Regions from separate parts of the Microaerobacter geothermalis genome, predicted to be linked through region 1. Evidence: riboswitches for the same ligand, from Rfam matches in the RefSeq annotation. Region 1 holds a riboswitch; each other region holds the start of a gene.

Region 1 (12,724 bases):
CCAGGGAAAAATATATTGAAAATAAGATGGAGGTGTGGGTCATGAGCCAACTTAAAAGAACTCCTTTGTTTCCCGTCTACGAGAAATATGGTGGAAAAACCATTGATTTTGGAGGATGGGAACTTCCGGTCCAATTCAGCAAGATTCAAGAGGAGCATGAAGCAGTTCGAAGTCGGGCCGGGCTGTTTGATGTATCCCATATGGGTGAAGTAATGGTGAAGGGGAAGGATGCCCTTTCCTACATTCAAATGTTGATTACCAATGATGTCTCCAAACTGGAAGTGAATCAAGCCCTGTATAGTCCGATGTGCTATCCCGATGGTGGAACAGTGGACGATTTGCTGGTTTATAAATTGGCAGATGATGAGTATCTTTTGGTAATTAATGCCTCCAACATTGAAAAAGATGTGGAATGGATGAAAAAACATCTAGAAGGAGAAGTGACTGTGACCAATGTTTCTTCTGAAACGGCACAGTTGGCCCTTCAAGGGCCCCTTGCGGAACAAGTTCTGCAAAAATTAACAGATACTGATTTGTCTCACATTGGTTTTTTTCGGTTTCACAAAAATATGGATTTAGATGGAATTCAAGCATTGGTATCAAGGACCGGATATACCGGCGAGGACGGATTTGAAATCTATTTGTCACCTGAGGATGCCATTTCGTTATGGGATAAAATTTTGGAGGCAGGAAAAGATGAAGGCGTATTGCCCTGTGGATTAGGGGCCAGGGATACCCTGAGATTTGAAGCCAAGCTTCCCTTGTACGGGCAAGAATTAACTGCGGACATTACCCCTATTGAAGCGGGGCTGGGATTTGCTGTCAAAACGGATAAGGTTGAGGATTTTATCGGAAAGGAAGTATTAAAGGATCAGAAGGAAAATGGTGCCCCAAGAAAATTAGTGGGAATCGAAATGATTGACAGAGGCATTCCCCGTTCTCATTACCCTGTATATGCAGGAGATGAAAAAATAGGAGAGGTAACCACAGGAACCCAATCCCCCACACTTAAAAAGAATGTGGGATTGGTGTTGATAAAAAAGGAATATGCAGAATTGGGGCAGGAATTGGACGTTGAAATCCGCGGAAAGAGATTAAAGGCCGCAGTTGTGAAAACACCTTTTTACAAACGGAATAAAAAATAAGGGAGAAGTGAGATGGAAGTTAAGTTAAGTCGTGAACATCTTTGGCTTAAAGAGGTGCATCCATTTCGATTTCTGATTGGCATCACCAGTCATGCTCTCCATCATTGGGGAGAGATAGTTGGCATGGAACTTCCTTCAAAAGGGATGGAAATAAAGAAAGATGAGCCTATAGGAACAGTAGAAACAGAAAAATCAGTCCATGATTTGTATGCGCCGCTAACCGGAAAAATTGTCGAAGTAAATCCAAAATGGGTGAATGCTAGTCAGGACCAACTAAAAAATTTTGAGTTCTGGGATTGGATTCTTGTGCTGGATGCCAACGATCCCCATGAAATGACTCAATTGATGACTGTGAAGGAATATGAACATTGGGTAAAGGAGGAACAAAGGTGAAGTTTCGCTATCTTCCCACAACATCAGAAGACCGTCGAGAAATGCTTAAATTTTTAGGCATTGAATCCATTGATGAATTATTTTCAGATATCCCTAAAAAAGTAAGGTTTCAAGGTGAACTAAATATTCCTGAAGCCTTGTCTGAACCTGAGTTGGTCAGACATATGGGTTCTTTGGCCAAAAAAAATGCAAGCTTTGATCAATATGTCTCTTTTCTTGGAGCTGGGGTGTATGAACATTATATCCCCAGCGTAGTCAATCATGTGATTTCCCGTTCAGAATTTTATACCGCATATACTCCCTATCAACCGGAAATTAGCCAAGGAGAGCTGCAAGCGATTTTTGAGTATCAAACGATGATGGCCGAGATTACTGGGATGGATGTCGTCAATTCATCCATGTATGACGGCCCAACGGCCTTGGCAGAAGGGGCAGCAATGGGGGCTGCCGTCACAAAGAGGCGAAAGCTGGTAGTTTCGCGTTCCGTTCATCCGGAATCGAGGGCCATACTGGCAACGTATGCAAAGGGACAAGGTTTGGAAGTCGTCGAAGTAGGCATTAAAAATGGGCTTACTGATCTAGAAGAACTCGAAATGACCGTGAATGAAGAATCAGCAGTGGTTATTGTACAATATCCCAATTTCTTTGGAAACATAGAAGATTTGGCTGCGATTGAAAAAATTGCCCATCGCCACGGAGGATTGTTTCTTGTAAGCAGCAATCCCCTTTCATTGGGGATACTTCAACCTCCGGGATCTTTCGGAGCAGACATTGTGGTGGGAGATGCACAACCCTTTGGGATTCCCAGCGGACTGGGTGGACCCCATTGCGGATATTTTGCGACAACCCAGTCTTTGATGAGACGCATGCCGGGGAGAATTGTCGGCCAGACAAAAGATGAGGAAGGAAGAAGGGGATTTGTCCTTACGCTTCAGGCACGTGAGCAGCATATACGAAGGGAAAAAGCGACCTCAAATATCTGCTCCAATCAAGCCTTAAACGCTCTGGCAGCCGCTGTTTGGATGACGGCTCTAGGCAAGCAGGGGTTGCAGGAAATTGCGATGCTAAATCTGCAAAAAGCCCATTATGCTCAAAAGGAAATCAGTTGTTTGGACGGATTTGAGACAGCCTTCGATGCTCCGTTCTTTAATGAATTTGTCATAAAGGTTCCTTCATCCGTTGGTGAAATGAATAAACAGCTTCTTCAGAAAGGGATCATTGGGGGATATGATCTGGGTAGAGAATATCAGGAACTGGATGGACATATGTTGATTGCGGTTACAGAGATGAGGACAAAGGAACAAATTGATCAATTGGTCAATGGATTGGGGGGAGTACAATGAGAAAAGAAATGAAACTGATTTTCGAACGGAGTAAGCCAGGACGTGTTGCGTATAATCTCCCTGCATGTGATGTGCCAGAAGTATCCATGACTGAAATCATTCCTTCTGCATTTATCAGGGAAATCCCGGCTGATCTTCCGGAAGTATCAGAGTTGGAATTGATGCGACATTATACAGAACTTTCCCATCGTAATCATGGAGTGGATTCTGGTTTTTATCCGTTGGGATCTTGCACCATGAAATATAATCCAAAGATTAATGAAGATGTGGCAAGGTATCCCGGGTTTGCCCATATTCATCCTTATCAATCTGAGGAGACGATTCAAGGAGCCCTTGAACTTTTATATCACCTGCAACATGATTTGGCAGAAATTACAGGTATGGATGCCGTTACTCTTCAACCTGCCGCAGGCGCCCACGGAGAATGGACCGGACTCATGCTGATTCGAGCCTATCATGAAAGCAAGGGAGATAAAAGGACAAAGGTTATTGTACCTGATTCAGCCCATGGTACTAATCCAGCCAGTGCAACCGTTGCAGGTTTTGAAACCGTCACAGTGAAGTCTAATGAAAATGGATTGGTGGATATTGAAGCACTGAAGAAGGCGGTTGGTCCGGATACGGCTGCTTTGATGCTGACAAACCCAAACACCTTGGGATTGTTTGAAGAGGAAATTGTAGAGATTGCAGAGATTGTTCATGAAGCTGGAGGGCTTTTGTATTATGACGGAGCCAATGCCAATGCGATTTTAGGTATTGCTCGTCCTGGAGATATGGGATTTGATGTGGTTCATTTGAACCTTCATAAGACCTTCTCCACTCCCCATGGAGGAGGAGGACCAGGTGCTGGCCCTGTAGGCGTGAAAAAAGAATTAATCCCATTCTTACCAAAGCCACAGGTGACTAAGGATGAAAAAGGGTATCGATTTGATTACGATATTCCCCAATCCATTGGAAAAGTAAAAGCTTATTACGGAAACTTTGGGATTCTGGTCCGGGCGTATGCCTATATCCGTACCATGGGACCGAAAGGGTTGCGTCAGGTTTCTGAAAACGCGGTTTTAAATGCCAACTATATGATGAGAAAGCTAGCTCCTTATTATGATCTTCCCCATGATAAGCATTGCAAGCATGAATTTGTTCTTTCCGGAAAACGTCAAAAGAAATTAGGCGTAAGAACATTGGATATCGCAAAGAGACTTCTTGATTTCGGTTATCATCCGCCTACAATCTATTTCCCGCTGATTGTTGAGGAATGTTTGATGATTGAGCCGACTGAGACGGAATCAAAAGAGACATTAGATCAATTTATAAATGTCATGATTCAAATTGCAAAAGAGGCAGAAGAGACGCCTGAAATCGTTCAGGAAGCCCCCCACAATACAGTGGTTAGTCGTTTGGACGAGGTTACCGCAGCCAGAAAACCTGTATTAAGATACTTTTGTGAATAAAATAAAAACCAATAATTTTAATTCTTGAATAAAGGTGGAATTTCATGGAGAACCATTCTGCTAGGGAAACATGGAGATTCATTAACAGCGGCAGACGAAGCCCTGAAATGAACATGGCATTGGATGAGGCAATGATACTTTTACATCAACAGGGAAAAATTCCTCCGACGATTCGCTTTTATACATGGGAACCTGCTACTTTATCAATAGGTTACTTTCAAAAAGCAGAAAAAGAAGTAAATCTGGCCAAAGTGAAGGAATATGGTTTGGGTTTTGTGAGACGGCCAACGGGAGGAAGAGCCGTTCTTCATGATAAAGAGTTAACTTACAGTGTTGTTGTCTCTGAAGAACATCCTATGATGCCCCGATCTGTAACAGAAGCTTACAGGGTTCTTAGTTTGGGTCTTCTTGAAGGATTTAAAAAATTAGGATTAAATGCCGAAATGGTCTCTTTAGCTTCCGAGGAGGAGAAGAAAAAGTATGCTTCAGTAGGTTCTGCCGCATGCTTTGATTCCCCATCCTGGTATGAGTTGGTGGTTGAAGGAAGAAAAGTGGCAGGAAGTGCCCAAACCAGACAGAAGGGTGTCATTCTTCAACATGGTTCCATATTATTAGATATGGATGTAAATCTTTTATTTGATGTGCTTCAATTTCCCAGTGACCGGGTAAAAGAAAGAATGAAAAAAGGATTTATGGAAAAAGCAGTGACCATCAATCAATTATCTCCTAAACCTGTCACGATTGAGGAGGCGATTACTGCATTCCGGCACGGATTTTCTAAGGGCTTAAATGTTGATCTCGTTGAAGGAATCCTAACTGATGAAGAAGAATCCTTGGCTCTTCAATTGGTTAAGGGAAGGTATGGTACCGCAGATTGGAATTTAAAACGCTGATTTAAAACGATATAAAACTTTTACAATTTCTTGACATTTAAAAATGAAATCGAATGGGATGAGTGAATGTATGATATACTTATCACACTCTCCCTTTTCTTTTTGGCATGATGAAACTTAATCTGACCACGAAAAATCAGGTACTATAACAGCCTGATTTTTTCACAAGTAAAAAATAAACCTAGTTTCTTTATATTGACATCCAAAGATATGTAATTTATAATAATTATTAATTAAAAATTAGTATAAATAAAATATTTAAAGGAGGAAAATTCATGAAAACATTAGCAGGCAGCGAAACATTAAAAAATTTAAAAACGGCATTTGCGGGAGAATCCCAAGCTAACCGGAGATATCTTTACTTTGCAAAACACGCGGAATCAGAAGGGCTGGAGGATGTAGCCAATTCCTTTAAACGAATTGGTGATGGAGAGACTTCCCATGCCTTTGGTCACTTTGATATGCTATTAAAATTTGGTGCTGGAGATCCTGTAACTGATATGCCTGTAGGAACAACGAAGGAAAACCTGGCATCAGCCATAGCCGGTGAAGAGTATGAATTTAGTGAAATGTATCCCGGTTTTGCAAGAGTGGCCAGGGAAGAAGGATTTGAAGAAGTGGCGGAATGGTTTGAAGTAATGGCTAAATCTGAAAAAGCCCATGCCAATACCTTTAAGAAAATATTAGAAAAACTCAATGGATAACTAGGAGTTGTGTGATGAAAAAACTGAGTATAGAAGATTTGCTTCCTTACGACCAGTATGTCAAGGTTCAGTTTAAATTTTTACAGGAAGTGATAGAAGAGAAAAAAGGTCTCCGGGTAACCATTAGTGATAAAATGACCGGACTCTTTGAATCGAAACTAACGGTTTGGTTTCAGATTCAGGAAATGATTCGGGCAGAGCAGATTACTCGGGAAGATTATCTTGAGGAAATGTTGGAAGTATATAATGACCTTCTGCCGGAGGAGAAAGAGTTAAGTATGACCCTTTTTATTGAAATTCCCAATCAGAATGAACTTAGGGCCTTTAACAAAACGATAGTGGGGATTGAAGAAGCAGTTCAACTTCACTTTGACGGAGAAATTGTTCAATCCTACGAACCGGGAGAAGGGGAAGAAGATGAGGATTACACACAATCTGTTCATTATCTCCACTTTCCCTTTTCAGATGAGCAAATAGAAAAGTTTCTGAAGGCTTCAAAGGTAACTTTAAAGGTTAACCATCAAAATTATCATGCAGAAACGATTCTACCTGATAAAACACTAGTTCAATTAAAAAAACAGCTCCAGCAAGAACTATAGTTCTTTAGAGCTAATCGATTCTGATCATTTTGTCTAAATTGTGACATAAAATTTTAACCGTATGGGATTTTGTTCCTATACGGTTTGTTTTTACTTCTATTTTTCCTTATAATCGTGTGTATGTGGAACTAAACATTCACATGTCAGCTAATCGAGTTCGTCGAAAAAGTGTTCAGGTTCAATTCAAGTCTGAAGAACGTAGGAGATTTCTTAATTCAGTAAAAGGAGATGTCATGATGGCTAAACAAGCTAAAGTAACGATGGAAAATGGAGCAGAAATTGTTTTGGAGCTGTTTGAAAAAGATGCACCAAATACCGTTGCCAATTTTGAAAAGTTGGCTAATAGTGGTTTTTATAATGGATTAACCTTCCATCGGGTGATCCCCGGATTTGTGGCCCAGGGCGGTTGCCCATATGGAACTGGAACCGGCGGTCCAGGCTACACTATAAAATGTGAGATAGAGAATAATCCCAATAAGCATGAACAGGGATCATTGGCCATGGCCCATGCCGGAAAGGATACTGGGGGAAGCCAATTTTATATTTGCTATGAGCCTCAACCCCATCTTAACGGGCGGCATACCGTATTTGGAAAAGTGATTTCCGGAATGGAACATGTCGATCAGTTCAGGGGACAAGATAAAATGAGAACTGTAGAAGTATATGAAGTGAACCGTTAACGCTACAATTTTTATCCGAAAGGAGCCCACAATAATATCTGGTTTTTTGAGGATGGAGTCAAAGGCGATATAGGAATTAAGCCCTATATCGTCTTTTTTGTGGGTAAAAAATGGGACTTTGGTCCTGCCCAAAAATCAGGGAGTTAGTTGGATACCAAATCATGGGCCTATCTTTTACAATGATGTCAACAAGGAAATACACTCTCTGCAGAAACAAAGGCAAACCTTCCGAAAGGAGGGGACGCAAAGCCGAGGACCTAAGGCTAGATGCTATGGTGGCCGGGTTGCTGATTGCAGAGGTTATCCCTCACAATCAGTCGTGAGAGTGTTCCTTATATCAAAATTAAAGGAGGAACCGATCATGATGATGCTGTGGAATTGGTTGAGTTGGTTAAAGAAGGATGAAAAAGGTCAAGGATTGGTAGAATACGGACTGATCATCGCATTGGTTGGAGTTGTTGTCGCTGTCGCATTAACGGCAATGAGTGGTGGTCTAGGTGCACTGTTTAACGATATTAACACTAGAGTAACCCCATGATCCAAAAATATGTAGAACAAGAAAATGAAAAGGGCTCTTCCTCAATATGGGGCAAGGGCCTTTTTTCTCAGAGGAATATGACATGCTGGGAGGTGTGATTGGAATGAATTTTTTTGGGAGTAAGCTTCACGAAGAAAAGGGGCAGTCGCTGGTGGAGTTTGCTTTAGTTCTCCCGGTTCTTCTCCTTCTCTTATTAGGAATAGCTGAGTTTGGACGAATTTTTTATTCTTACCTCGTGATTAATCAGGCCGCTAGGGATGCTGTTAGGTATGGCAGCGTGTCAGCTACAGATGTACAGATGCAGCAGGTGATTGAGAGGGAAACCAGCGATTTGGAACAGGAGAATTTAACCATTCAAATTACTCCCAATACTGATTTACGCCAAAGGGGCGAGCCTGTTGAAGTGACGATCAATTATAATGTTCCGCTTCTCACTCCCTTGTTTCGTACGCTTATTCCTGACCCATTCCCTCTAAAAGCCGAAATGGTTATGAGGGTGGAATAACATGAATCAACTCATTCAATTGATAAATGAAGAACGTGGAAATGCCATTCTTTTTACCGCATTGATGATCACTGCACTTTTTGGATTTTCCGCCCTTGTGGTTGATGCAGGACAAATTTTTGTTGAGGACCAGAAGCTGCAAAATGCCCTGGATGCCGCTGTGTTAGCCGGTGTTCAAGATATTGTGAAAGGTCAGGATGCGGCCAGAGAAATGACCATCAATTATGCTCAGAAAAATGGGGTTAGCCAATTGGATGTCTATGTTGATTACAGTAATAAAATGGTAAGTGCCACAGCAATGAAAGAGATCCCTCTATTTTTTGCAAAAATTTTTGGCAGGACTACATTTCCTGTTAGTGCCGCTTCCACTGCCCAAATTGGTGTCATTTCAAAAGGGGAAGGATTTGCGCCACTGGGAATAGAAAAGCAATCCTTTCAATACGGAGAGATGTACCGTTTAAAGGAAGGCGGAGGGGAAGGAAGTAACGGTAACTATGGTGCTTTGGCGTTGGGGGGATCGGGGGCATCCAATTACCGGGATAACTTGAAATACGGCTATGAAGGAGAGCTTTCCATTGGTATGAAGGTTTCCACAGAACCCGGAAACATGGCAGGACCTACAAGACAAGCGTTAGATTATCTATTGTCTAACAGTGACTGTGATGATTTCACACAGGCAACCCGTGACTGTCCGCGGGTGGTATATGTTCCTGTGGTTGACGGACTAGATGAAGCATCCGGCAGGGATGAAGTTACAATTGTCGGTTTTGCTGCCTTCTACTTGGAAGATGTGGAAAATGACCGGGGAAGGGCAGTAATTACCGGCCGTTTTATTCAAATGGTTTATCCTGGTGATTTTTCAACCCAAGCAGGGGGTTATGGTCTTTATGGTGTTAAGTTGGTCAACTAGGGGGAAAGACATATGAATCAAAAAATATTGTTTATCATTTCTCTTATTTTAGCTTCGATTACGACAATCTTGTTTTATTTATATATGGATGGCGAGAAAAAAAAAGAAGCTCAGCTTCAAAACGTGAATATCGTGGTTGCTGCCAGGGAAATTCCCCCAAAAACTTTAATTACTCAAGAAATGGTGACAATGAAAGAAATTAATAGAACATTTCTTCATCCAAAAATGATGCGAAATATTCAAGATGTGGTGGGTAAATATGCTAGAACAGCCATCATTCAGGATGAGCCTATCATGTCCAGCCGCTTGATTGATCCAAATGAGGTAACGGATCATTTTGCGTACACAATTTCTGAAGGCTATCGAGCCATAACCCTTTCTTATAATCCGGTGATGGGATTAGCAGGATTGGTTCAGCCGGGGGACCGGGTGGATGTGGTCGGTACCTATGTGATATCGAATCCAAAGGAAGGGGAACCATCAGCTAAATCTAAGATTTTTATTCAGGATGTTCAGGTATTGTCGGTCGGGACCACCTTTTTTCCCGTTGAAGAAGGAGGAGAACGCAAGCAGGAAGAAGTGAAGCTGGAGACCATTACCCTTGAAGTTAAGCCAGTTGAAGCCGAAATACTCACTCTGGCAGAAGAACAGGGTAGTATTCGCCTATTACTACGTCCGGTGAATAGTCAAGAAAGGGTTAACACAAACGGTGTCACCAGTTTGGAACTTTTAAAGTAAATCAGGCTTATATGATTCCTAGAAGGAAGTGAACAGGGATGCAAGAATACATTCGTATTTTAATTGCTGATGATATCGCGGAGACTAGGGAAAATATCAGACGCCTTCTATCCTTCGAAGAAGGTGTTGAAGTGGTTGGGGAAGCTGCAAACGGAATAGAAGCGGTGGAAATGGCCAAAAAACTGCAGCCGGATATTGTTCTTATGGATATTAATATGCCGGAGATGGATGGGATAGAGGCAACAGAAAAAATATCTCTTCAAGTCCCTAAGGCGGGCGTCATCGTAGTCTCTGTCCAAGGAGAACAGGATTATTTAAAAAAAGCGATGCGCGCCGGGGCAAAGGAATATATTATTAAACCATTTTCTCCCGATGATTTGATCAATACCATTTTGCAAGTGGTTCAAATGATAAAAAAATATAAGAACACGGTTTATACCCATCAATTAATGGAAGAAGGGGTTGTCTCCTCACCTAAAGTAATTACTGTCTTTGGCGGCAGCGGCGGCACAGGAAAAACTTGTTTGGCCGTTCATACTGCTATACAGTTGGTAAAAAGGAATAAAAAGGCAGTTCTTCTGGATTTGGATTTATGGTTTGGAGATATCTCAAATATAATGAACCTAAGTCCCAGACAAACTTTATATCATATCATCAATGAAGTGGAACGAATGAGTGGAGAAGAGTTGGCTGCCCTTTGTTTGGACCATTCGTCCGGATTAAAAGTCCTTCCGGCACCGGTGAAGCCGGAACAGGCAGAACTGATCACTGGGAGGCATGTGGAACGGATCATTCGGCTGATACAGGAACAATTTGACTTCATTGTGATCGATACGCCGGCTCAGTTCTCAGAGGTAGTGTTGCAAGCCATTGACCAGACGGATACCCTGTTATTGCTTCAAACGCCCCATATGACAGGACTGCAGAATAATAAAAGGGTATTAGAGGTCTTATCCAGCATTCATTTTGACAAGAAAAAAATCAGATTAATTGTAAATCGAAGTGATCTTCCCTATGGATTAAAGCTAAAGGATATAAAAGAGATCTTGAATCTCGATGTATTTGAAACTTTACCTGAGGAACCTTTGCTGACTTCGGCCATTAATCGGGGGGAGCCCCTCATAAGCAGCAATGGAAAATGGTCAAAAAAGGTGGAGAAATTAAGCAAAAGAATTGTAGCAGAAGGAGAATTAAGGTCTGGTTCAAAGAAGAAAAAATGGTTTTCCTTTGTTTAAGATATTAAGCCTTAAGGTGGTGAATACTCCATGTCGTTACTTAAAAGAATGGAAAAGGAAAAGAAATTGGAAGGATCAAGAATGTCAAAATCAGTAGTAACCAAATCAGCCATTGAGAAAAAAATAGATTTTAATCAATATCATGACCCCTATGCCGAGATTAAAATGAAAATTCATCGATTGCTGGTAGAAGAGCTGGGAAAAGACGATTTGGATGAAGGAGCAGAATCAGAGAAGCAAATGATAGACTTAATTGAACGATTCTTATCCCAGGATGACAAACTGTGGTCCAAAGCGGAGACCGAACAAATTACTCAGGAACTTTTGGCTGAAATCAGAGGGTATGGGCCGATTGACAGCCTCTTAAAGGATCCGGAAATTTCTGAAGTGATGGTGAATCACCCCCATCAGGTCTTCATTGAGAGAAAGGGGAAACTGGAACAGGTACCAGTTCGTTTTCGCGATCATGAACACGTCATGAGGATTATTGAAAAAATCGTTTCCCCCCTTGGAAGGAGAATTGATGAAAGTTCTCCTATGGTAGATGCGAGACTTCCCGACGGCTCCCGGGTAAATGCCATCATTCCTCCTTTGGCTTTAAAGGGTCCCTGTATCACGATCAGGAAGTTTTCCAAAGATCCATTTACGATCAGTGATCTCATATCTTTTCAAACCTTGACTCCAATGATGTCATATTTTTTGGAGGCTTGTGTAAAGGCAAGATTAAATATCGTCGTTTCTGGAGGAACAGGTTCTGGAAAAACCACCACACTAAATGTTCTTTCTTCCTTTATTCCATCGAATGAACGAATTGTCACCATTGAAGACGCGGCAGAACTGCAGCTTCGTCAGGAACATGTGGTTACTTTGGAAACCCGGCCGGCCAACGTGGAAGGAAAGGGTGAAATTACCATTCGCGATTTAGTGAAAAACAGTTTGCGGATGAGACCGGATCGTATCGTAGTGGGAGAGGTGAGAAGCGGAGAGGCTTTGGATATGTTGCAGGCCATGAATACTGGTCATGATGGCTCATTGACGACAGGTCATGCCAATTCTCCAAGGGATATGCTTTCCCGTTTAGAGACGATGGTACTTATGGCTGGAATGGATCTTCCGATTAAAGCCATTCGTGAACAAATTTCCTCGGCGATTAATCTGATTGTACAGCAGAACCGATTAAAGGATGGATCGAGAAAAATCACCCAGATTACTGAAGTACTGGGAATGGAAGGGGAAGTCATTACCATGCAGGATCTTTTCATTTATTCTCAAGGGGAGTTTCGGGCCACAGGAATTATACCAAAATGCTTTGAAAAGATTAAGGATTTAGGAATTCCCATTAGTACTGAATGGTTTCAGTGAATGGGGGATTAACAAATGTGGCTACTTTTGATCTTCATTTTCACTACAGCTTTTATTATATTTCTGTGGATCAGTCAGTTCTTTTCACTGGAGAAGAGACGAATCAGAAACAGGATGAAGGGACTTACTGCCTTATATCATCAAGCAGGTCATGCTGAAGAAGTATCGGAAGAAAAAAAGGAAAAGCCTATGCCAAAAGTATCCTTCATTCAGAAGTTGGATGACAAA
Region 2 (6,925 bases), on a different contig from region 1:
CCCCGGTTCACTGTCATGCACTTGCATCCGCGTCGATTATACAGTAAAAACGTCTCAAGCCACTAAACTGACCTAATTATTTCGCGGCTACCAATCACAAAAAAAGCACATCGCAAAAAGCTCATTAAAGAATATGGTTTCACTGATGAAAGGGATTGATATATAATAAAAACTGAAGTGATACATCGCGGATAGGGGAAAAAATATAGGGGAAGAGGGGTATAGAGGTTATGAAATCCTTTAAAGAAAGTATGCTTAAGCTGATTATTGAAACATCCACCAACCTGCCTGGAGATGTTAGAAGGGCCATTGCCAGAGGCAAGGAAAAGGAAGACAAGGGGACAAGAGCCGCTTTGTCGTTAACAACCATTTCCAAGAACGTGAAAATGGCCGAAGATACAGAGGCACCCATCTGTCAAGACACTGGAATGCCCACCTTTGAAATACATGTTCCGGTTGGCGTCAATCAGATTGAAATGAAAAAGGATATTGAATGGGCGATTGCCGAAGCTACCAGACTTGGGAAACTTCGTCCCAACTCTGTCGATTCACTGACTGGAGAAAACAGCGGCAATAATCTTGGTCCAGAAACTCCGGTAATTCATTTCGAACAATGGGAAAAAGATGAGATTGATGTTCGCCTTATATTAAAGGGCGGCGGATGTGAAAATAAAAATATTCAATACAGCCTTCCAATGGAAATTGAGGGATTGGGGCGGGCTGGCCGTGATCTCGATGGTATACGCAAGTGCATTCTTCATTCAGTCTATCAGGCCCAGGGGCAAGGATGCTCAGCAGGTTTTATCGGCGTTGGGATTGGTGGGGATAGAACCACCAGTTACCATCATGCCAAGAAGCAATTGCTCCGCCACCTGGATGATGTGAATCCTGTTCCGGAATTGGCACAATTGGAAGAATATATATTGGATAAAGCCAATGATTTAGGCATTGGAACCATGGGTTTTGGCGGAAACACCACCTTGTTAGGTTGCAAAATTGGAGCAATCAACCGCTTGCCAGCCAGCTTTTTTGTGTCCGTGGCCTATAACTGCTGGGCTTTCCGTCGTTTGGGAGTCATCTTGGATAAAGAGAACGGTGAAATTAAGGAATGGCTATATAAAGATGGCTTAATTGATCTGGATCAAAAAGAAGAGACTCCTGAAGGGTTAGATTCTATAAAAGCAACCAGGGAAGTTGTGCTTCAGACTCCTTTAACAGAAGAGCAGGTTAGAAATCTGCGTGTCGGGGATGTGGTCATTATTAATGGCCCCATTTATACGGGTCGTGATGCCCTTCATAAATATTTAATGGATCACGATGCCCCTGTTGATCTAAATGGAGCAGTGATTTATCACTGCGGACCTGTGATGCTGAAGGATAAAAACGGCAAGTGGCAGGTGAAGGCTGCAGGCCCTACCACCAGTATCCGTGAGGAACCCTATCAAGGAGATGTTATGAAGAAGTTTGGCATCCGGGCGGTTATCGGCAAGGGTGGTATGGGTGCTAAAACATTGGCTGCCTTAAAAGAACATGGCGGTGTTTACTTAAATGCCATCGGTGGAGCGGCCCAATATTATGCCGAGTGTATCACCAATGTGGATGGCGTTGATTTTCTCGAATTTGGTGTTCCTGAAGCGATGTGGCATCTGCGGGTGAAAAACTTTGCTGCGATTGTGACGATGGATTCCCATGGAAACAGCCTCCATGCGGATGTCGAGAAGTCGTCTTTGGAGAAGTTGGCACAATTTAAGGAACCTGTTTTCAAATAAGGATAAGGGTGCGGGAATCAATCATATCCCGCACTTTTTTAGTCAGTGTGGATGTGGGGAATTTTAGATATGGAAAATACATTTTCATATCCATTTGTGACCTGTTGGGTCATGCATGTTTAGTTCGTGAATATAAGGATTTGTCGAAAAATGTTTACAGATGTAAAGGTTGGTGGTAATTTAATACTAAGAAAAAAGAGTTTAGGGCAAACCCATCGAAAGGTGGGGACGCAAAGCTACAGATCTAAGGTCGATAAACGGCTAGGATGGCTGAGTTGCCAAAATAGATATAGCCATCGGATAAACTGGTGACCGCTGTCCTCTAAGGACAGTTTTGTTTTTTGGAGGCTCTTGCTCAATTATCGGAAAAGGGAACTGTGGCAAAGGGAAAAGTTTCTCCCCCCCAGTTAATAGAAATCGCAGTCATTTATTGGAGAAGGGGTGATTTAAATGGGTAGATCGGATGAGCTAACAGACAAAGATTTGCTGCGTATAATTAAGGAAATGTCGAAATCTGCCCATGAAGAGGGGCTAGCAGAAGAGGAGGAATTTCTTTTTCAGCTTCCTGAAGTTGAGGAAGAATTGGATGAGTTTTATTTCTCTGAAAATGATGGAACGGTTGAAGTAAAAGACGGGAAAATTATCGTAAGGGATCCAGTAAATGATGGGCGTTCAGCAAAAATTAAAGTACTTCCGCCAATTATTCTCATGAAAAATGGACAACCTGTCGAAGGAACAGTCATGGTTTCTTCCACTGATCAATTGGAGTGGCAAATCGAAGATACACCGCTTTATGAGTTGAAAGTGACAGAAGATAACATGTGTGTAACCCTTACCGTCTTTGCGTTGAAAAAATGTAAATTAGAACTAGTGGATGCAGAGCCTGTCCATTGTTTGGCGCTTCGTGTCAAAGAAGTTAAAGAGGAGATGAGGGAATTAACCACATCGGAGGTATATGCCGATTTGGTTAAGTTGAAGGTAAAAAGGGAACTCATCAAATTAAGTGTGATCCATCGTGAGATAAGAAACCCTTCTTATCAGCCTGTCTGTGTTGTTGAAGGAGTTCCTCCCGTTGAAGGGAAAGACGGTTCTTTAGAGCTATTTGTATCTACAAAAGTAGAGGAAGCCTTGGAAGAAGTTCAGGGCAAAGTGGACTTTAGGAACCGACTCAAAATCCCCTCGGTTAAAAAGGGAGATCTCATTGGAAAGATACATACCGCTGTGCCTGGAAAACCAGGGTATGATGTATTTGGTCAGGTTGTTCATCCTAGACCCGTAAAGGAAGTAAAGGTAGTACCCAGGGACCACGTGAGCCTGAATGAGGAGGGGATTTTGCTTGCTCAACAGGCAGGGCGTCCCAGGGTAACTGGCTCGGGGAGAGTAAAGTTTGTAGATATTACCCGCACGTTTATCGTGAGTGGAAATTTGGATATAGAAACAGGAAATATTGTATTTTCCGGAGATGTGGTTGTCTACGGGGATGTATTAGATGGAATGACCATTGAAGCTTTGGGGGACGTATTTATTTCAGGAAGTGTTTTTTCTTCCACCATTACGGCAACAGGAAATGTTACAATTAAGGGGAATGTTGTAGACAGCTCTATCCATTCAGGATATTTTGGAGTCATTTATAACCAGTTATATCAGCAATTCAGTCAATTATTGGAGAAGTTTATTGCATTGGAAACGGCCTGTTTAACCGTACTGAAAATTGCCTATTCAAGTGGGAAAAATGTTTCGTTGGGCCGGGTGTTAATCACATTAATGGAAACCAAATTTTCAGGAATAAAATCAATGGTTAAAAAAGTAGAGGAGCTAATGAAGCAAATCAAGGAGGAGGTGCCTGATGAAATTGATACCGTGTATCATGAGCTGGTTTATTACACCAAACCATATGAGTTAATGGGGACTTCTTCTCAATCGAAAGTAAAAGAAACCGTATCGAAGTTAAAAGAGGCAATCACTTGGATAGAATCCATGCAGGTGCCAGATGCCGATGTAGAAATATCACAATGCACCCTGTCTCAAATAAAGGCTAATGGTAATATTCTAATTAAAGGAGCAGGAACCTTTAACAGCCAACTTCTCTCAAAGGAAAACATCTACTTTTTTCAGTTGGATGCCGTTTGTAGAGGAGGACGGGTACAATCAGGGAAAAATATTATTGCTTCCATGGTTGGTGGAGATGTAGGAGGAGAAGTTCATTTAATCGCTGCAGAGATGATCAAATCGACTCAATTTAAGAATGGAAGGATTACCATTAAGGGCCGTTCAGAAGAAATTTTTAAACCAATTGATCATTTGGTCGCATATGTGCGGGATGGTAAATTAATCATCGAAAGCTCCTGAATGGGTATCAAAATCAATCACTTAGAAATAAAGTGAAACCCGCAAAGGCAATTGCCTTTCCCGGGTTTCTTCCTAAATGGTTACTTTATCCTTTGATTAGTTTAAAAACATTTTTTGACTAATTTCACTTGCCAATGTATTTAAAGTGGATAAGTCCGTTTCATCAAAGGGGGTTAACTGAAAGCTAGTAACTACCAGATATCCCGTAGGGGATTGCTCAGGTCCCAATATAGGTACTTTTAATTTGGATAAAACATCCTCAGGGGGATACATTTCTCCATTGGAAGAAGTCACTGTATATCTAAGGTCATCATCTTGCCAATAAATTGCCGCCCAATCAATATGGTTCACTTGGGAAACAAGTTTATGTACGATGGTTTCAAATAATTGAGTAGAAATCGTGGTTCTATGTACCCTTGCAATCAATTCCAATGAAGTGATATCTGTTGCAATAGACATAGAAAATCCTCTCCCTTCATCATTTAAATCCATTGTAACAAGAAAGTTGCCCCAATGGTTGTAGTAAGTTAAGGAAAAAACATTTACCTTAACCCGTAAACCTTCATCTTATTGTACAAAGTTCCCCGGGAAATACCCAACAGTTTTGCGGCTGCTTTCTTATTCCCATAGGTTATTTTGAGTGCTTCAATGATTCTTTCCTGTTCTGTTTTTTCCTCTAGCGGTGTATTTTCTAGCGGTAATGTCGGCAGGAATTTTTTTTGCAATGGTTCATGTGATTCATTTTCCAATATTTCCATTGGCAAATGATGGGGCTCAATCACATCACCGTCACACAGAATCATGATTCTTTCCACCATATTTCGAAGCTGTCTGATGTTTCCCGGCCAATCGTATTGAACCAGACGATCAATGACATGGTTGGTCAGCAATGGAACGGGTTTATCATAAATGGCAGCCAATTCATAAAGAAATTTCTGGATGAGATCAGGGATATCTTCCTTTCTGTTTCTAAGTGGAGGAATTTCCAATGGAAAAACATTTAAGCGATAATATAAATCTTTACGGAACAGCCCTTCCTTTACCATATCCTCCAGCGGGCGGTTGGTTGCAGCCAAAATGCGGATGTTTACTTGGATCGGTTTTGTTCCTCCCACACGATAAAATTGTTGATTCTGCAAGAAGCGCAATAATTTTGCTTGTAATTCTAAAGGCAATTCTCCTATTTCATCAAGGAATAATGTCCCGCCGTCAGCCAGTTCCAGTTTTCCTTTCTTACCTCCTTTTTCAGCACCAGTAAAGGCCCCCCCTTGATAACCAAACAGCTCACTTTCAAATAATGCAGAAGGAATGGCACCACAGTTTATCGCGATAAAGGAATGCTGTTTTCTTCGACTGGCCAGGTGAATGGCTTGGGCAAATAATTCTTTTCCTACCCCGCTTTCCCCCATTAATAAGACAGTAGCGTCAGTGGCTGCTACCTTTCTTGCCTTTTCAACAGTTGTGCGAAGGGAAAAAGAATGTCCTTTAATCGGATAAAAAGGGTCATCGGCAGGGTGGTTTTTATTCATTTCTTTTTGCAAATGGCGAAGATGAGCGGTTGTTTGAGTCAACTCTTCATTTAGACGAACCAGTTCGGTTATATCTTGTTCGGTTGAAATGGCCCCAATGATTTTATCTTCTTTTTTGATCGGTGAAGCATTGATCATCACATGCCGGTCTGGTCTGGGAATGTGATAGGTTCTTCTAACAGGGATGCCGTGGCTCAAAACCTCCATCAACTTGATGGACCCCGTTGGAAAATACTCTTCAATGGGTCTGCCAATGATGGAATCTTTGCTGATTTGATACACTTTTTCAGCCACTTCATTCCAAACCAAAACGGTCCCGCTCTCATCTACAATGGTTACAGCTTCCGACATCGTAGAAAGCAATGAGTTCATCAGCAGCTGATTCGTTTCACAATTCTCTTTTAATTCCCGGATGAGTTCCTCCCAGAGAATGATATGATAGCCAAAATCATCTTCTTGAACTCTTCGAATAATAAAAGCTGTGTTAATTGGTGAGTGTTTGCCCAAGAGGGGAATCATTTCTTTAAAGGGTGTTTGATGGTCTATTAAAACAGGTTTTAAATGAGGAAGCTGACGTAAAGGTATATCCATAGGAAGGGTTCGAAAAAATGGCCAATATTCCTGTGGGATTACCCCCATAGGTTTAGTGTCGCGTAAAATAAGAGCAGGTTTAGGTCCTAAAGACGAATGGAGCAATTGATGGATGGTGGCGTTTTCATCAAAAATTAGGAGGGGTGTAAGTTTCATCATATCTTTTCAACTCCTTCTATTAAACACAACTGTATAAAAAATAAGGATAACTAAACACTTTGCTTGAACAAATATGTATGACACCTTTCAGTTTAGTGTAAAAAGTCTTAAAAAAGCAAGATTTTTTTTGGCGTGATATTTGCATGTTTACCAGATAAAACTAACTTTAAAAGCGAGGGATGAAGATGGATCAACTGTTAAAGAATTTCTTTTTGTTTCTCTCAAAAAGCCGCGGGTTGAATCGTATGGCGAAAAGATATGGATTAGCACTTGGGGCAAGGCGCGTCGTAGCCGGGGAAACCATTGAAGAAGCCATTGCGAAGGTGAAAGAATTAAATGGACAAGGTTTAGTCTGCACGTTGGATCATCTTGGTGAATTCGTATTTAGTGAGGAAGAAGCAAATGAATCGGCAGATTATTGTATTCGTACATTGGATGCGATTTACGAGTCAGGGGTGAATTCAAATTTATCATTAAAAATGACCCAATTGGGTTTAGATATCAGCAAAGACTTATGCATGAAAAATA
Region 3 (12,724 bases), on a different contig from region 1:
AAACTGTCTAGATTCTTGCATCCAGTAGCTGCGATTATTTAATTTGTAAATCTAGCTAAGCGACATATAAATTAAGTTGAAAAAAAGATAATTCAGAAGCAAGAATTTCAAGGCACGGCAGTACCGAGCAGCGAAGCGTAGATGAAGCTACGTGAGCAGCACAGGTACAACGGAACGAAGAAATTGGCCGCTTATCAATTGGCGTACTTTTTCAACATCATCTACAAGCCTACCCGTCCCATCCCGTTAATCACCCGATCCAGCATCTCATCCACTGTGGTAATGCTGCGGGCAGCAGCGTTATAGGCCTGCTGGAACTTGATCATGTTCGCCATTTCTTCATCAAGGGATACCCCGGAAACCGATTGACGGCGGTTGTCCACCTGCCCCCTTAATACCTCAGCATTCTGCATCAGACGCTGGGCTTCCTGGGAATCCACCCCCAACTGTGAAATGGTATAGCGGTAGAAATCATCCATGGTGGAGGTATCCCCTAACCCCTCAGGTATCAGCTTGTACTTCAGGGCGGCAATGTCCCTGGCATTACGGCCATCCCCTTCAAAGGAGGTTCCAAATTGAAGCTGCTCCTCAGCGGTCATTTCCTCCGGCTTTGCAGCGGCAATCTTGTCGAGGCGACTCAAAATTAACGGATTTACCATCATGTTATCCGCAGTGCTAGGATCAGGAATGGTATTGGGATCTATCGATTTGTAGCCATCATTGACCAAAGTATACTGCCCCTTATTCGCCTCATACCACGTTTTATCCACGAAGAACGGCAAATTATCCAACTGTGGAGGAGATGATGGGTCATTAGACGGATCAGAATCATTCATCAACGCATCATATTCCTTTCTAGCGTTAATGTCATCCATATTCATCCCGCGGCGGTGAACCGTATTCAACTCACGGGTAAAGGTTGTCGCTAGCTGATTGATGCGATTCTTAATATCCGCGATAATCCCTTTCCATTGCCCATCCTGTTGCATCCCACGGGATTCCATTAACCCCAACAATTCACCGGAAGCAGGAGTAAAGTCTGCTCCGCCAAGGGTAACATTTACCAGATTATTATTCCCAGGATCAGGAGTGGCTTCCATCGTTACCGTATTGGTTCCCGTTACCAAGGCTTGGCCGCTGATCGTCACATTGACCATACCATATTGAGCTGGTGTCACTTTTACATCCACCAGCTTGGACAGCTTATCAATCAATAAATCCCGCTGATCATACAAATCATTTGGCTGATAACCATGGGGAACTACGCGGGAAATTTGGTCATTCAAATCTTTAATTTGGGTAGCGATTGAATTAATTTCAGACACCTTCACTTTAATAATGGTATCAATATCTGATTCCAGTTGTCCCAATGAGCGGGAAATAAATGAGAAGGTTTCCGCCACCGCAATCCCTCTCTGTCTCACTACAGCCCTGGCAGCCAGGCTTTCCGGTTCCTTCGTCAAGTCTTGCCACGCCTGCCAAAACTTATCCAATGTATTTTGTAGTCCGGTTTCGGAAGGTTCATTTAAAATTACTTCCACCTTGGACAGGGTATCTGATTTTGCTTCCCAATAGCCGTACCACTGGTTTTCCCCCCTGAACTGCAGATCAAGAAAATCCTCCCGAAGGCGAACCAATTCCGTTACCTGAACCCCCGTACCCATCTGGCCAGGAATTCTAGCATTGCTGATTCCGGGAGCAGGCTGGGGGCTGGTGGTTTTCATAACTGCACTCTGCCGAGTATAGCCTTCTGTATTGGCATTGGCAATATTATGCCCGGTTACGCTTAGGGCGGTTTGCTGGGCAAACAGCGCTCTCTTTCCTATTTCTAAACCTGAAAAGGTTGACCGCATCGAACACACCTCATTTAAGCTTTTGCATCAAAAAAACCCCTGGATGATCCCGGATGATGCTGTGCATCCTGACCCATCCGTTTTTGGTTTGGTTTTTTATATATCATGTTTTGCTCAGGGGTTTCTGTCATCAACTGTATCGAATGGTTAACAAAGGCTAGGGACTGTTCCAGTAATTGCTGATTTAGTTGGTTTAGCTCTTGAATCTCCTGGATCGTTTGCGTCAACTTCTCCTGAATCTCCAGCAATTGTTTCTTTTCCTTGGAATGGGTGACAAATTGAATGACATCGGTCATCGTCACATCACTTAACGACAATCCTGATGAACAGAGGAAGAGCTCCACTGTTTTCTGCCTTTCGTCTTCCAGTTTTGCCACCGATCGGACGATACGACCTTCTTCCTGAACAATTTTGGCCAATTCATCGATGGTTCCTGAAATTAAGCTTTCCTTCTTGCGGTATCCTAGCTTCAGTAATTCCTGATGCTGTTCAACCAAATCATCCATCACTGCAATTAAAGGCTGTATGGCAGTCACAGCAATTCACCCCATTTGCCAAAGAAATTTCAGATTCCCTTCCAAAAGCGAAGAACCTTATCCGCCACTTTTTCTGAATTCACCTGATATTGGCCGGACTGTACCTGTTCCTTCAACTGATTAATCTTTTGCTGACGCTCAGGACCAGACAGTGGAGCAGCTTGTTCCAACATGGCCTTGGCCTCTGTAGAAATTTCCACTTGGTCCCTTTTCATCAGTTCATTTTTACCTTTTTTCTGAACACCCTGGGTCTTCTGGTACGCATTTAACGCACCGATACGATTCGGTTCATTGATTCTCATATTTATTCACCTCAAATTAGTACAGCCTTCTACGTCGAAAGTCTCTTATTAACATTGTCGGTAAAAGAGAGAAAAACATTTAGCCCTTTTTCATCTTAAACCGATCAAACGGTTGGCCCAGAGTCTTGGAAGCAGGATGCCCCCGCCTCTGGAGGCTGGGGGCATTCCCGTTTTCCTAATCTTTTTCCTTAAACTTTTCCTTCACCTGATAATATCCACCGTAATCTTTATTCTTCGCATCTCGCAATCTTTTTTCATCCTCAGCAGCCAACTTCCATTCCTTTTTTAACCGGTTGGCACAATCGTCACACAAGTGGCCTTTACGTATGATCTTTCCACAGGATTCACAGGGATATCCCAGATTAGGGAATCCCAACACAGAGATTCTCCCCTCCCGGATAAACCGGGTGATACGGCTGACAGATACACCAGTTCCATCACTTAATTCATAGATATTGGCGGTGCGGTTTTCTTTCTTTTTTAGATAAGCGACACATTTTTCATAATCCTCTTCAATCTCTTTGTAACAATCGGGACAAATGTCATGGATCGTTTTTACAAAAAGCTTCCCACATTGGGGACAATTCGCCAATTGTCCTAACCCCATGTCTCCCCCTCCCATCAGGTATAGGATTTATCCATATTTTACTACAACCCCTTCCCTTTGTCATAGGAAATTCGTCTCAATACGGGGGAAGAATTTGCTGAAGGGTATCCACTACTTTAGAATCGTATTTTAGACCCTTTTGCCCGTTTAATTCTTCAAGGGCCTTCCTTATAGATTTTGCTCGGCTGTAAACCCTGTGATGAGTCATTGCATCAAAGCTGTCAGCAACCGCCACAATTTTGGCATTCAAAGGAATTTGGGAATCTTCAAGTTGAAAAGGATAACCGGATCCGTCACATCTTTCATGATGAAAGAGCACAACACTCTTTACATCTGAATTGAAATCATACTTTTTTAAGATTTCATAACCAATAATGGGATGCTTCATAATCATGCACCACTCATCATTGGTAAGTTTGCCCGGCTTATTTAAAATAGCCTCTTCGATTTTCAGTTTTCCGATATCGTGCAATAAAGCCCCGTGGTAAAGCGCTTCCAATCGTTCCTCGGGATACAACATATGTTTGGCCATTCTCACTGACAAACTGGCAACGCGAATGGAATGATAAAATGTTTCGATATGATAATATTTTAACTCATGTAATAGGCGATCCTTCATTAAAATATTCTCTCCCCTGTACAAATAAAAAACCATCCTTCGATGAATCTGCTTAATCGCTAAAAGGATGGTCAAAAACCTACCTTTTCGGTAACCCAGCTGTCCTAGTCCCGTGACCTTAGACCTGTGGCTTTGCGTCCCCGCCTTTCGAACGGGTTTGCCTTTATCGAAGGGAGTATATATATCGTGTATTCTTTGCGTAAATTATAACTAAAAGATGGAAAAGTTACAACCATCATTTATAATCCTTTTAATATTCTTATAATTTCTTCCTCGGATAAAATATCATGAATTTCAGCCATATCACCCTCTACAGGTTCACTGGGAACATCGGAGATGTCCTTGCCGCAATAAGGACAATGCCAATTTTCATCACGACTTCCATATGATGTTTTCCCGCAGGAAGGACATTTCTTTTTTTTCATAATCAGACTCCCATGATTCAATCTTATATCATTCATCTTAATGAATACAAAACAGAAGAACAGTAGGTCATAAGATAGAAATTAAGGTTAAGCAATAGTGACTTAGTATCATGCAACTATATATTAATTCCACTGGACTTGTGTCAAACCCTTTATCGAATCATCACTAGTATTGTCTAATCTTGGGTTTATTCATCTTCTATTCATAGCAGTTTTCACAAAACCCGTAGATTTCAAATTTATGTCCGGTGATATAAAAGCCCTCGGGAGAACCAAGGACGGCGTTCATCGGACATAAACTAATTTTTTTGGTCGTTCCGCATCGGGTGCAGATCAAATGATGATGATGTTCCTCTCCTGAACAAGCCAAACGGAACTGTTTTTCTCCTTTTAACTCCGTCTCCTCCAGAATACCTAACTCCTCAAACAGGGATAAATTACGGTATATGGTATCAAAGCTGAGATTGGGAAAATCCTCCTGCATCCGTTCCAATACTTCTTTAGCAGACAAGTACCTTTTCTCCTGTGCAAAGATACTGACCAGTTTTTCCCTTTTATCAGTAAACTTGTATCCGCGATCCTTCAAACGCTGTAGTGCCATCTCCACATTCATCATCATCTCTCCCTATGCTAATGTTTCCTTAGCCATCGACGTCCGACCATTACCATTAAAAGAATGAGAAACGCCGCCCAAATGATCGCTCCACCGGAAGCCAAATTGAAGTAATAGGATGCTGCAAATCCAATCAAAATAGAAAGCTCACTAACAAGAACGGATAACCACATAATTTTTCTGAACCCACCGGGAAGCATCCACATGGCAGCCACCGGAAGAACCATCAAACCGGATACCAAGAGAACTCCGACTGCCCTGACCGCAACGGATATTACTAGGGCCATCAGCAGGATAAAAATCCATTGGACCAAGCGAATGCGAACTCCTGAAGCAGATGCGTATTCCTCATCAAAGGTAAGAATGAGAAAATCCTTATAAAACAGACTGATGGTAACCAGGACTAGTATGGCCACTCCGATGGTTAATTTAAACTCGTCCTGTGTCACCGCCATCAGATTTCCAAATAAATATCCATAAAAATCCGCATTAAATCCGCCGCTGGCACTAAATAAAACCACGCTAAGTCCCAAGCTAAATGACAGAATAATCGGTATGGTCAATTCTGAAAAATGTCGGTAAATCCGCCGAAGAACCTCAACCAGAAGAGCCCCTATCACCGCAAAGAGCATTCCATAGACTGCCGGGCCAATCGGCTGAAAAAATGAAACGGAAGCCCCGAGAATGGAACCGAAAGCCATACCGGCTAGATTCATTTGGGAGAGCACCTCTCCGATGACGGAAAGCCTTCTGGCCACAATAAAAACACCGACAAGAGGGGTAATCGCTCCGATGAGGATCCCCGTCAAAAGGGCCCGTTGGGCAAATTCATACTGAAGCAAAAATGAAATCATAATAAATCCTCCGGATGCCTGTGAAAGAGTCTGTCCTTTTTGAACATCCTCTTAAATGAGTTTCTTTACAATGGTCACTGCAGATAAAATAACTGCAGCAAATAAAACGATGGTTCCCCCGGTAGACCAATTCATCCAATAGGATACAACGAGTCCGCCCAGTACAGAAACCTGGGAAAAAATAATTGCATACAAAAAGGTTTGTTTAAAGCTGCGGGCAATTTGCAAACTGGCGGCTACCGGCAACGTAATCAGGGATGAAACCAACAAAATACCGACAATATTCATGGAAATGCCAATAACAAGGGCCACCAGCAGGATAAACAATCGATTGATTACCCTCTTGGGAATCCCGGCTGTTACCGCCCCATCCTGATCGAACGACAAATAAAACAACTCTTTATACAGTAAAAGAACGGTCCCAATCACCAGAAAGGCGATCAGTATAATTACCAGAAGGTTAAACTTGGAGACCGCAATCAGACTTCCAAATAAGTATCCGGATAAATCTTGGGTAAAACCGCTGGACAAGCTGATAAAAATCACGGCAAGCCCTGTACCTGCCGATAAGATAATGGGTAAGGATAACTCTTGATAATACCGATACACCTTTTGCATCCGTTCAACAAACAACGAGCCTGCCGCTGCAAACCCCATTCCCATATAAACAGGATTGACCAAAAACGGATTCGCGGATTGCATGATAAAATTGGAGGAATTTATAAAGATCCCTGCCGCCACCCCTGCCAAAGTCACATGAGCCAATGTATCGGCGATAAGAGATATTCTTCTTACCACCAGAAAAACCCCAATCACCGGAGAAATCAACCCGATTACCATTCCGGCAAGGAACGCATGTTGCATAAACGGAAACTGTAATAGTTGTTGAATCATCCGCGGCACCCCATATCTAAATTATCGCCCACAATCAATGGTTGTGTTGGATCACCCGAACATCATGATCATAGGTTTTGTCTAAAATTTGCTGCTGTTCTTCCAAAAATTCCTCCGGCCCCCCGTGGAAATACAGGGTCCGGTTTAAACAGGCGATGGTATCAACCTTTGAGCTGATCACTCCAATATCATGGGAGATCAACAAGAGGGAAAGACCCATTTTCTGATGCATATTTTGCAGCAATTGATAAAATTGATTGACCGAGGGCTCATCTACCCCAACAGTAGGCTCATCCAAGATCAGGAGCTCCGGGTCACTGACAAGGGCTCTGGCAATAAAGACCCGCTGTTGCTGTCCGCCTGAAAGCATCCCGATATTTTTCTTGGCATAATCGGAAAGACCAACCATGTGAATGGCTTCTTTCACCCTTTCTTTTTCCTTTCGTCCCATCCACTTAAACAGCCCCATTTTTCCAAACAAGCCCATGGAGACCACTTCAAAGACCGTAGCCGGAAAACCGGAGTTGAAGCTGTTGGCCTTTTGGGACACATATCCGATTTTGGACCAGTCTTGAAAAGACGCCATCGGCTGACCAAACAGCCTCACTTCCCCTTCATCAGGCTTTAATAGACCCAGGATAATTTTGATTAAGGTGGATTTTCCTGCTCCGTTTGGTCCGACCAATCCCAAGAACTCCCCTCTTTCCAAGGTCATATCCACCATCTCCAACACCTTCTCCTTACCATAGGAAAAAGAGACCTGTTTTAACTCAATGATTGGCACATGATTTTCAGAGGACATGTGATTTGATGGGCCATATAGATCTTTGCCTTTGTTATTCATGTTTATTGCCCAAGGGCTTTTGTCAAGTTTTCAAGATTCTCCCTCATAACAGAGAAATAATCTTTACCCTGGGCTTGTTCCTCCTTTGTCAATCCTTCTAAAGGATTTAGTGTCAGGGGCTCTGCCCCTATTTGCTCTTGAACCATTTTTGCAACCTTTCCGCTAACCAAGGTTTCAAAAAAGATATATTTTATATTTTTTTCCTTGGCATAAGAAATAATTTCGGCCAATTCCTTTTGACTGGGCTCATCGGAAGGAGATAGTCCAGCAATTGGAATTTGCTTCAAATTGTAGCGGTTGGCCAAATATCCGAACGCCTCATGGGATACAATGATATCACGACTCATCACATTCTCCAGCCCTTGTTGATATTCCTTATCCAATTTGTCCAGTTCTGCGACGACCTGATTATAATTGACCTCATAAACATCCTGATTCCCAGGATCAGCCTGAACAAAGGCCTCCTTGATTGCACGAGCCATATCCTTTGCCCTTAAGGGATCCAACCAAACATGGGGATCATTATCCAATATTTCAACGTGATCGCTGACATTAACTACATTTAGATTCGTTGTGTTGATCGCCTGCAGCACATCCTCTGCCCATGGTTCAAAATTGCTCCCATTGTAAATAAAAATATTTGCTTTGTTCAATTGAGCCACATCTTTGGGCTTGGGCTCAAAATCATGGGATTCCACTCCAGGGGGAACCATGACGACAACCTCTGCCTGATCCCCACCAATTTTTGCGGCAAAATCATATAAGGGGTAGATGGTGGTATAAACCAATATCTTCCCGTTTACCTTTGCAGATTCTTCAGTGGATTCCTTTGAACTTGATGGGTTGAGTGGTTGTTGAGCTGACTGTTGAGATTCTTGTTGTCCGCCACATGCCGACAATAGGATGAATATGCTAATGAGACCTAATATAATAAACGTGATTTTCCTAAAGTTTCGCCACATTTAATTGTACTCCCTCCGTTTTTCGTCTTTTCCGTAATAGAGCGGATCTTGCTTATTATAACCCTCTTCGCCGCAGAAGTAAATAGGAATTATTACGATTTATTTGCTGGCTAAAGGCCACTAATACCCTTTATTTTTAGTGTATATTTTAAGATTATGCCTGTAAATACGGAATTATTACGGATTACCTGGCCACTGTGAGAGAATAAACTCTTTGGACGCCACATCCTTTCAACACCTTTGCTGCTTCTTCCAAGGTGGCACCGGTGGTATAAACATCATCCACGATAAGCACATGTTTTGGTTGAATCATGGAACTGGACTGAAGCAGAGGATGAAATGTTCCTCTTATCGAAATTAAACGGGACTGCCTGTCCTTTTTGCTTTGTTTCTCTGTTGGTTTCTGCCTGAGCAAGAGCGGGCGATAAGGAATCTTTATCATCCCAGACAATCCCTTTGCCATTTGTTCCGATTGATTAAATCCCCTCTCCAGCAGGCGGGTTGGATGAAGGGGAACAGATGTGATAAGATCAATGTGAACATCTAAATAAAATTCACTAAAACCGGTAGCCAACAGCTTGGAAAAGGCAGAAGAGAGGGTTTCTTTCCCTTTATATTTGTATAAATACATCCACTGACGCAGGGCGTCGGTATAACATAAAAGGGAACGATTATAATTCAAGGATGTATTTGTTAATCTTTCGCAATCCCAGCAAAGCCTCCTCACCCCTCCCATTCGAACAAATTTTAACGAGGCCTCCATGGTTTTTTCCAACTTCCTCCCGCAATGTAAACAAATCCTACTTTTACCAGTGATCCATTCTAATTCATGAATACAGGTTGCGCAAAGGGATTTTAAAATCGAATGAGGAATATACTGGGCGGAATTCTCCCCTGACGAAGGATGGTTTCCTGATTGGGAATCATTTTGTGGCGAGAAAGGGGACTGGCACAGCATGCATATATATGAATAAGAAAAAAGTTTAACCCACTCTGTCCGAAGTAGATCTATCCATTTTTTCATTACTGTTTCCTCCCCATTAATAAGTACCCCATCTTTTCTGCCAATCGATTCATTTTCCGGATGTGCCGAATTGCCCTTATCTGAGCCCTGGTTTTTTCTCTGGCCAGGAAAATGACCGTCCCATCAGGAAAATCCGACGATCGGCCGACTCTTCCGGCAATTTGGACCAGACTGGTCTCATCAAAAATGGGAGAATCGGCTTTCCAAACTAACACATCAACTTTTGGCACCGTTACTCCTCTCTCCATAATGGTTGTGGTCACCAAAAACCGAATCTCCCCCCGGCGAATTTTTTCTACGGTCTCCGTCCGATCCTTGCGTCGCGAATGGGCCAACCCGATGATTTCCTTCCACTGGGGATAAAGAGTGGTTAAATATCGATACAATTGATCCACTTCTCTTAAGGAAGAAGCAAAGAGGAAGGCTTGCCGATCTTGATCGACGACTTGATGTAAAAACTGATCAAGAATTGGAATTTTCCTATAGCAGTCTAGGGATCCATGATGTTGCTCCAAATAACGCTGAAGATGATATCCACAGAATATCTTTGGAACGGGAAGGGGATGTTTATGATGTCGAACAGGAATGGTGGTCCCCTTGATTAATCCACGTTTCCACTTTTTCTGAAGTTCACGAGGGGGAGTAGCCGACAGATAAATCACCTTTCCCTGCGGATGCTTTGCTCGATGAACCCCATAATAAAGCATCGGATCATGATGAAAAGGGTACGCATCCACTTCATCCACGATTACAAGGGGAAAATGATGATAAAATCTGAGGGTCTGATGGGTGGTTGCAATATAGATGTGGCCATCTTCCCACTTTTCCTGACTTTCTCCATGAAGTGCAACTACCCTCGTTAAAGGAAAAGCTTTGCGGAATCGGGGAACCAGCTCATTCACCACATCTTTCCTTGGAGTTGCCAACAGGACTTTTTTCCCCGTCTTTATGGTTTCCTCCACCGAAGGAAAAATCACCTCTGTTTTCCCTGCTCCACACACCGCCCAAATCAAAAATTCCCGGTTCGTTTGAGGGTAAGGATCAGTTTTAATGAAGTGCAAGGATTGTAAAGCCGCATGGCGTTGGGGAGGTGATAAATCCTCCAAAAGGGGAGAGGAGGATTTTTCCAGAGACATCATCGAATGGGCCTTGCTTCCTTCCCGTGCAGAGGCAAATGCTGTTTCTCCATGCTCCCTTACATGTCCAATGATAAGAGGAGTGCATCGTTTACTTCTTCCCAGCATGATACAGGCCTCGCAGGTTGCACAAGAAGTGCCACATATCCCACAGGCAACGGGAATAATGGCTTTTTCTGTACTTCCACAACGGATACACACCAATTTTTGTTCCTTTGTCATTTCTATACTGGCCCGAAGATCGATCGTTCCTTGCAAATACAGCCATTGGAGGGTATCCCAAAAAGTTCTCTCATCCATAAAAACAGCGGAAGAAACAGAAATTCGCCTCCTCACTTCCTCTACCAATAAAATTCTTCCTGCGATAACGGGCAAAACCATTTGCGAGTTTTCCTGAATGAGAGCAAGTCGTGACAATTGTTGGTTGGAGGAGGCCGTATAAAAGGAAATACCCTCCCTATGAGGGGGTCGATACCAATCATTTCGATGGAGGTGTCCCGATTGAGTTCGTTCCAATTGCAGTTGAATATCCCTTAACCTTCCCAAGGACGAAAACGTCCCCTCCATCACCCAAAGATCTCGATTCCAAAAAGTAAGATCCACTTCAAGATTGGAGGTAATTCGTGTCTGCCACTTCCCTTCCTCCCTTACCACATATAAGGTCCATTCAGGTAAATACACGATGCACCCCTCCATTTTTCAACAAATTCCTCATTTTCTATATTTCTACATTTCCCTCGGATTCCCTTTTTTCCAAAATTGTTTAGATCCAGCAATACTGAAAATTCAAAGGTCAACAAAAAAGCTATCCAGTGTTTGGATAGCTCCTAAACAAAATACCAGGTGATTCCGATTGTTCCAGGTCCGGTATGGGTACCGATAACCGGTCCAAAAGGAGTGATGTTTCCATCCACATGGGGATATTTATTTTGAATTTCCTCCAGCCACTCTTTTGCTTCTTCATAAACATTGGCTTGAATAATAGAGAGGCGAATCGGTTTCCCCTTTTTTGCATCCTCTTCAAAAAAACCCATAATTCTTTCTTTTGCTCTCCTATGGGTTCTTATCTTTTCAAAGGGCTGAATTTTTTTGTTTTCAAACATCAAAATGGGTTTAATCCGCAGTAGATTTCCCACCATCATTTGGGCGGCGGTCAATCTTCCTCCCCGATACAAGTGATTCAAATCTTCTACAAGAAAATAGGCTCTTCGCGTTTTTCTAATATAATCCACCCGCTCCAGAATCTCTTCCCTAGATCTCCCCTCTTTTGCCATCTTCGCTGCTTCAACCACCATAAAACCCAAAGCATAACAAGCAATCTCTGAATCTACTACATCGATGGAAATATGGGACAGCATGGAGGCTGCTGTTTTTGCTGATTGATAGGTTCCGCTGATTCCGCTGGACAGATGGATCGATATTAAATGATCGGCCTGTTGAGACAGCTTTTCATAAGTTTCAACAAATTCACCAACTGGCGGTTGAGAGGTGGTCGGAAGATGTTTAGCATGCTCCAGTTTTTTATAAAACTCATCTACATCCAAGTCATATCCTTCCCGATAGGACTCGGCACCAAAAATCACTTGCAGAGGGACAATGGAAATCTCGTATTTCTCCAGTTCCTCTTTGGGAATGTAGCTTGTACTATCTGTAATAATGGCAATGGACGACATCCCTATTTTCCCCTTTTTCTACTCTTGAATTTGATATGGATGAAACTACAGCATTACTACTGATAATATATCATTCACCTTACTGGAGCAACCCTACTGAAGGAATCCTACTGATAGCAGCTCACCTTATTTCTTCCCGATTGTTTTGCTCCCAAATACATGGCCCGGTCCGCATGACGAATGAGCGACATCGTAGAATCGGCACAGGTAGGGTAAGTAGCAATACCGATACTGGCAGTCACCTGAATCATCATTTCTCCCTTCCCTTTGAGGGACTGATGTACCTTTAGTGGCAATTTTTGAATAGCCGAACGAATTCTTTCAGCAATTTCTACGGCTTCTTCTTGATCCGTGTCAGGAAGCAGTACTGTAAATTCTTCCC

The links. Region 1 has a riboswitch for cyclic di-GMP ahead of L1765_RS09495 (Flp family type IVb pilin). Riboswitches for the same ligand answer to the same signal wherever they lie in the genome.
Region 2: it holds a riboswitch for cyclic di-GMP, as region 1 does, so the genes downstream of both, L1765_RS15465 (FapA family protein) here and L1765_RS09495 (Flp family type IVb pilin) in region 1, are expected to answer to the same signal.
Region 3: it holds a riboswitch for cyclic di-GMP, as region 1 does, so the genes downstream of both, L1765_RS05300 (HD-GYP domain-containing protein) here and L1765_RS09495 (Flp family type IVb pilin) in region 1, are expected to answer to the same signal.

The regions. Positions count from the first base shown of each region.
Region 1 covers NZ_JAKIHL010000022.1:21,429-34,152, reverse strand. The annotation lists gene gcvT (glycine cleavage system aminomethyltransferase GcvT) at 42-1,145, shown strand; gene L1765_RS09530 (glycine cleavage system protein H) at 1,158-1,538, shown strand; gene gcvPA (aminomethyl-transferring glycine dehydrogenase subunit GcvPA) at 1,535-2,881, shown strand; gene gcvPB (aminomethyl-transferring glycine dehydrogenase subunit GcvPB) at 2,878-4,332, shown strand; gene L1765_RS09515 (lipoate--protein ligase family protein) at 4,377-5,225, shown strand; gene L1765_RS09510 (rubrerythrin family protein) at 5,501-5,929, shown strand; gene L1765_RS09505 (DUF3501 family protein) at 5,944-6,528, shown strand; gene L1765_RS09500 (peptidylprolyl isomerase) at 6,765-7,208, shown strand; cyclic di-GMP riboswitch class I at 7,417-7,500, shown strand; gene L1765_RS09495 (Flp family type IVb pilin) at 7,570-7,746, shown strand; gene L1765_RS09490 (TadE/TadG family type IV pilus assembly protein) at 7,850-8,251, shown strand; gene L1765_RS09485 (Tad domain-containing protein) at 8,253-9,161, shown strand; gene cpaB (Flp pilus assembly protein CpaB) at 9,174-9,899, shown strand; gene L1765_RS09475 (AAA family ATPase) at 9,938-11,134, shown strand; gene L1765_RS09470 (CpaF family protein) at 11,165-12,496, shown strand; gene L1765_RS09465 (type II secretion system F family protein) at 12,512-12,724, shown strand, end outside.
Region 2 covers NZ_JAKIHL010000064.1:782-7,706, reverse strand. The annotation lists gene L1765_RS15470 (fumarate hydratase) at 231-1,769, shown strand; cyclic di-GMP riboswitch class I at 1,965-2,052, shown strand; gene L1765_RS15465 (FapA family protein) at 2,220-4,118, shown strand; gene L1765_RS15460 (GAF domain-containing protein) at 4,215-4,577, opposite strand; gene L1765_RS15455 (sigma-54 interaction domain-containing protein) at 4,661-6,397, opposite strand; gene L1765_RS15450 (proline dehydrogenase family protein) at 6,583-6,925, shown strand, end outside.
Region 3 covers NZ_JAKIHL010000007.1:21,458-34,181, reverse strand. The annotation lists gene flgK (flagellar hook-associated protein FlgK) at 222-1,853, opposite strand; gene L1765_RS05315 (flagellar protein FlgN) at 1,868-2,389, opposite strand; gene flgM (flagellar biosynthesis anti-sigma factor FlgM) at 2,419-2,691, opposite strand; gene L1765_RS05305 (TIGR03826 family flagellar region protein) at 2,867-3,298, opposite strand; gene L1765_RS05300 (HD-GYP domain-containing protein) at 3,375-3,917, opposite strand; cyclic di-GMP riboswitch class I at 4,004-4,089, opposite strand; gene L1765_RS05295 (hypothetical protein) at 4,157-4,342, opposite strand; gene L1765_RS05290 (Fur family transcriptional regulator) at 4,542-4,955, opposite strand; gene L1765_RS05285 (metal ABC transporter permease) at 4,973-5,809, opposite strand; gene L1765_RS05280 (metal ABC transporter permease) at 5,861-6,703, opposite strand; gene L1765_RS05275 (metal ABC transporter ATP-binding protein) at 6,738-7,505, opposite strand; gene L1765_RS05270 (metal ABC transporter substrate-binding protein) at 7,550-8,509, opposite strand; gene L1765_RS05265 (ComF family protein) at 8,694-9,284, opposite strand; gene L1765_RS16095 (DEAD/DEAH box helicase) at 9,533-11,350, opposite strand; gene L1765_RS05255 (DegV family protein) at 11,497-12,342, opposite strand; gene L1765_RS05250 (GGDEF domain-containing protein) at 12,450-12,724, opposite strand, start outside.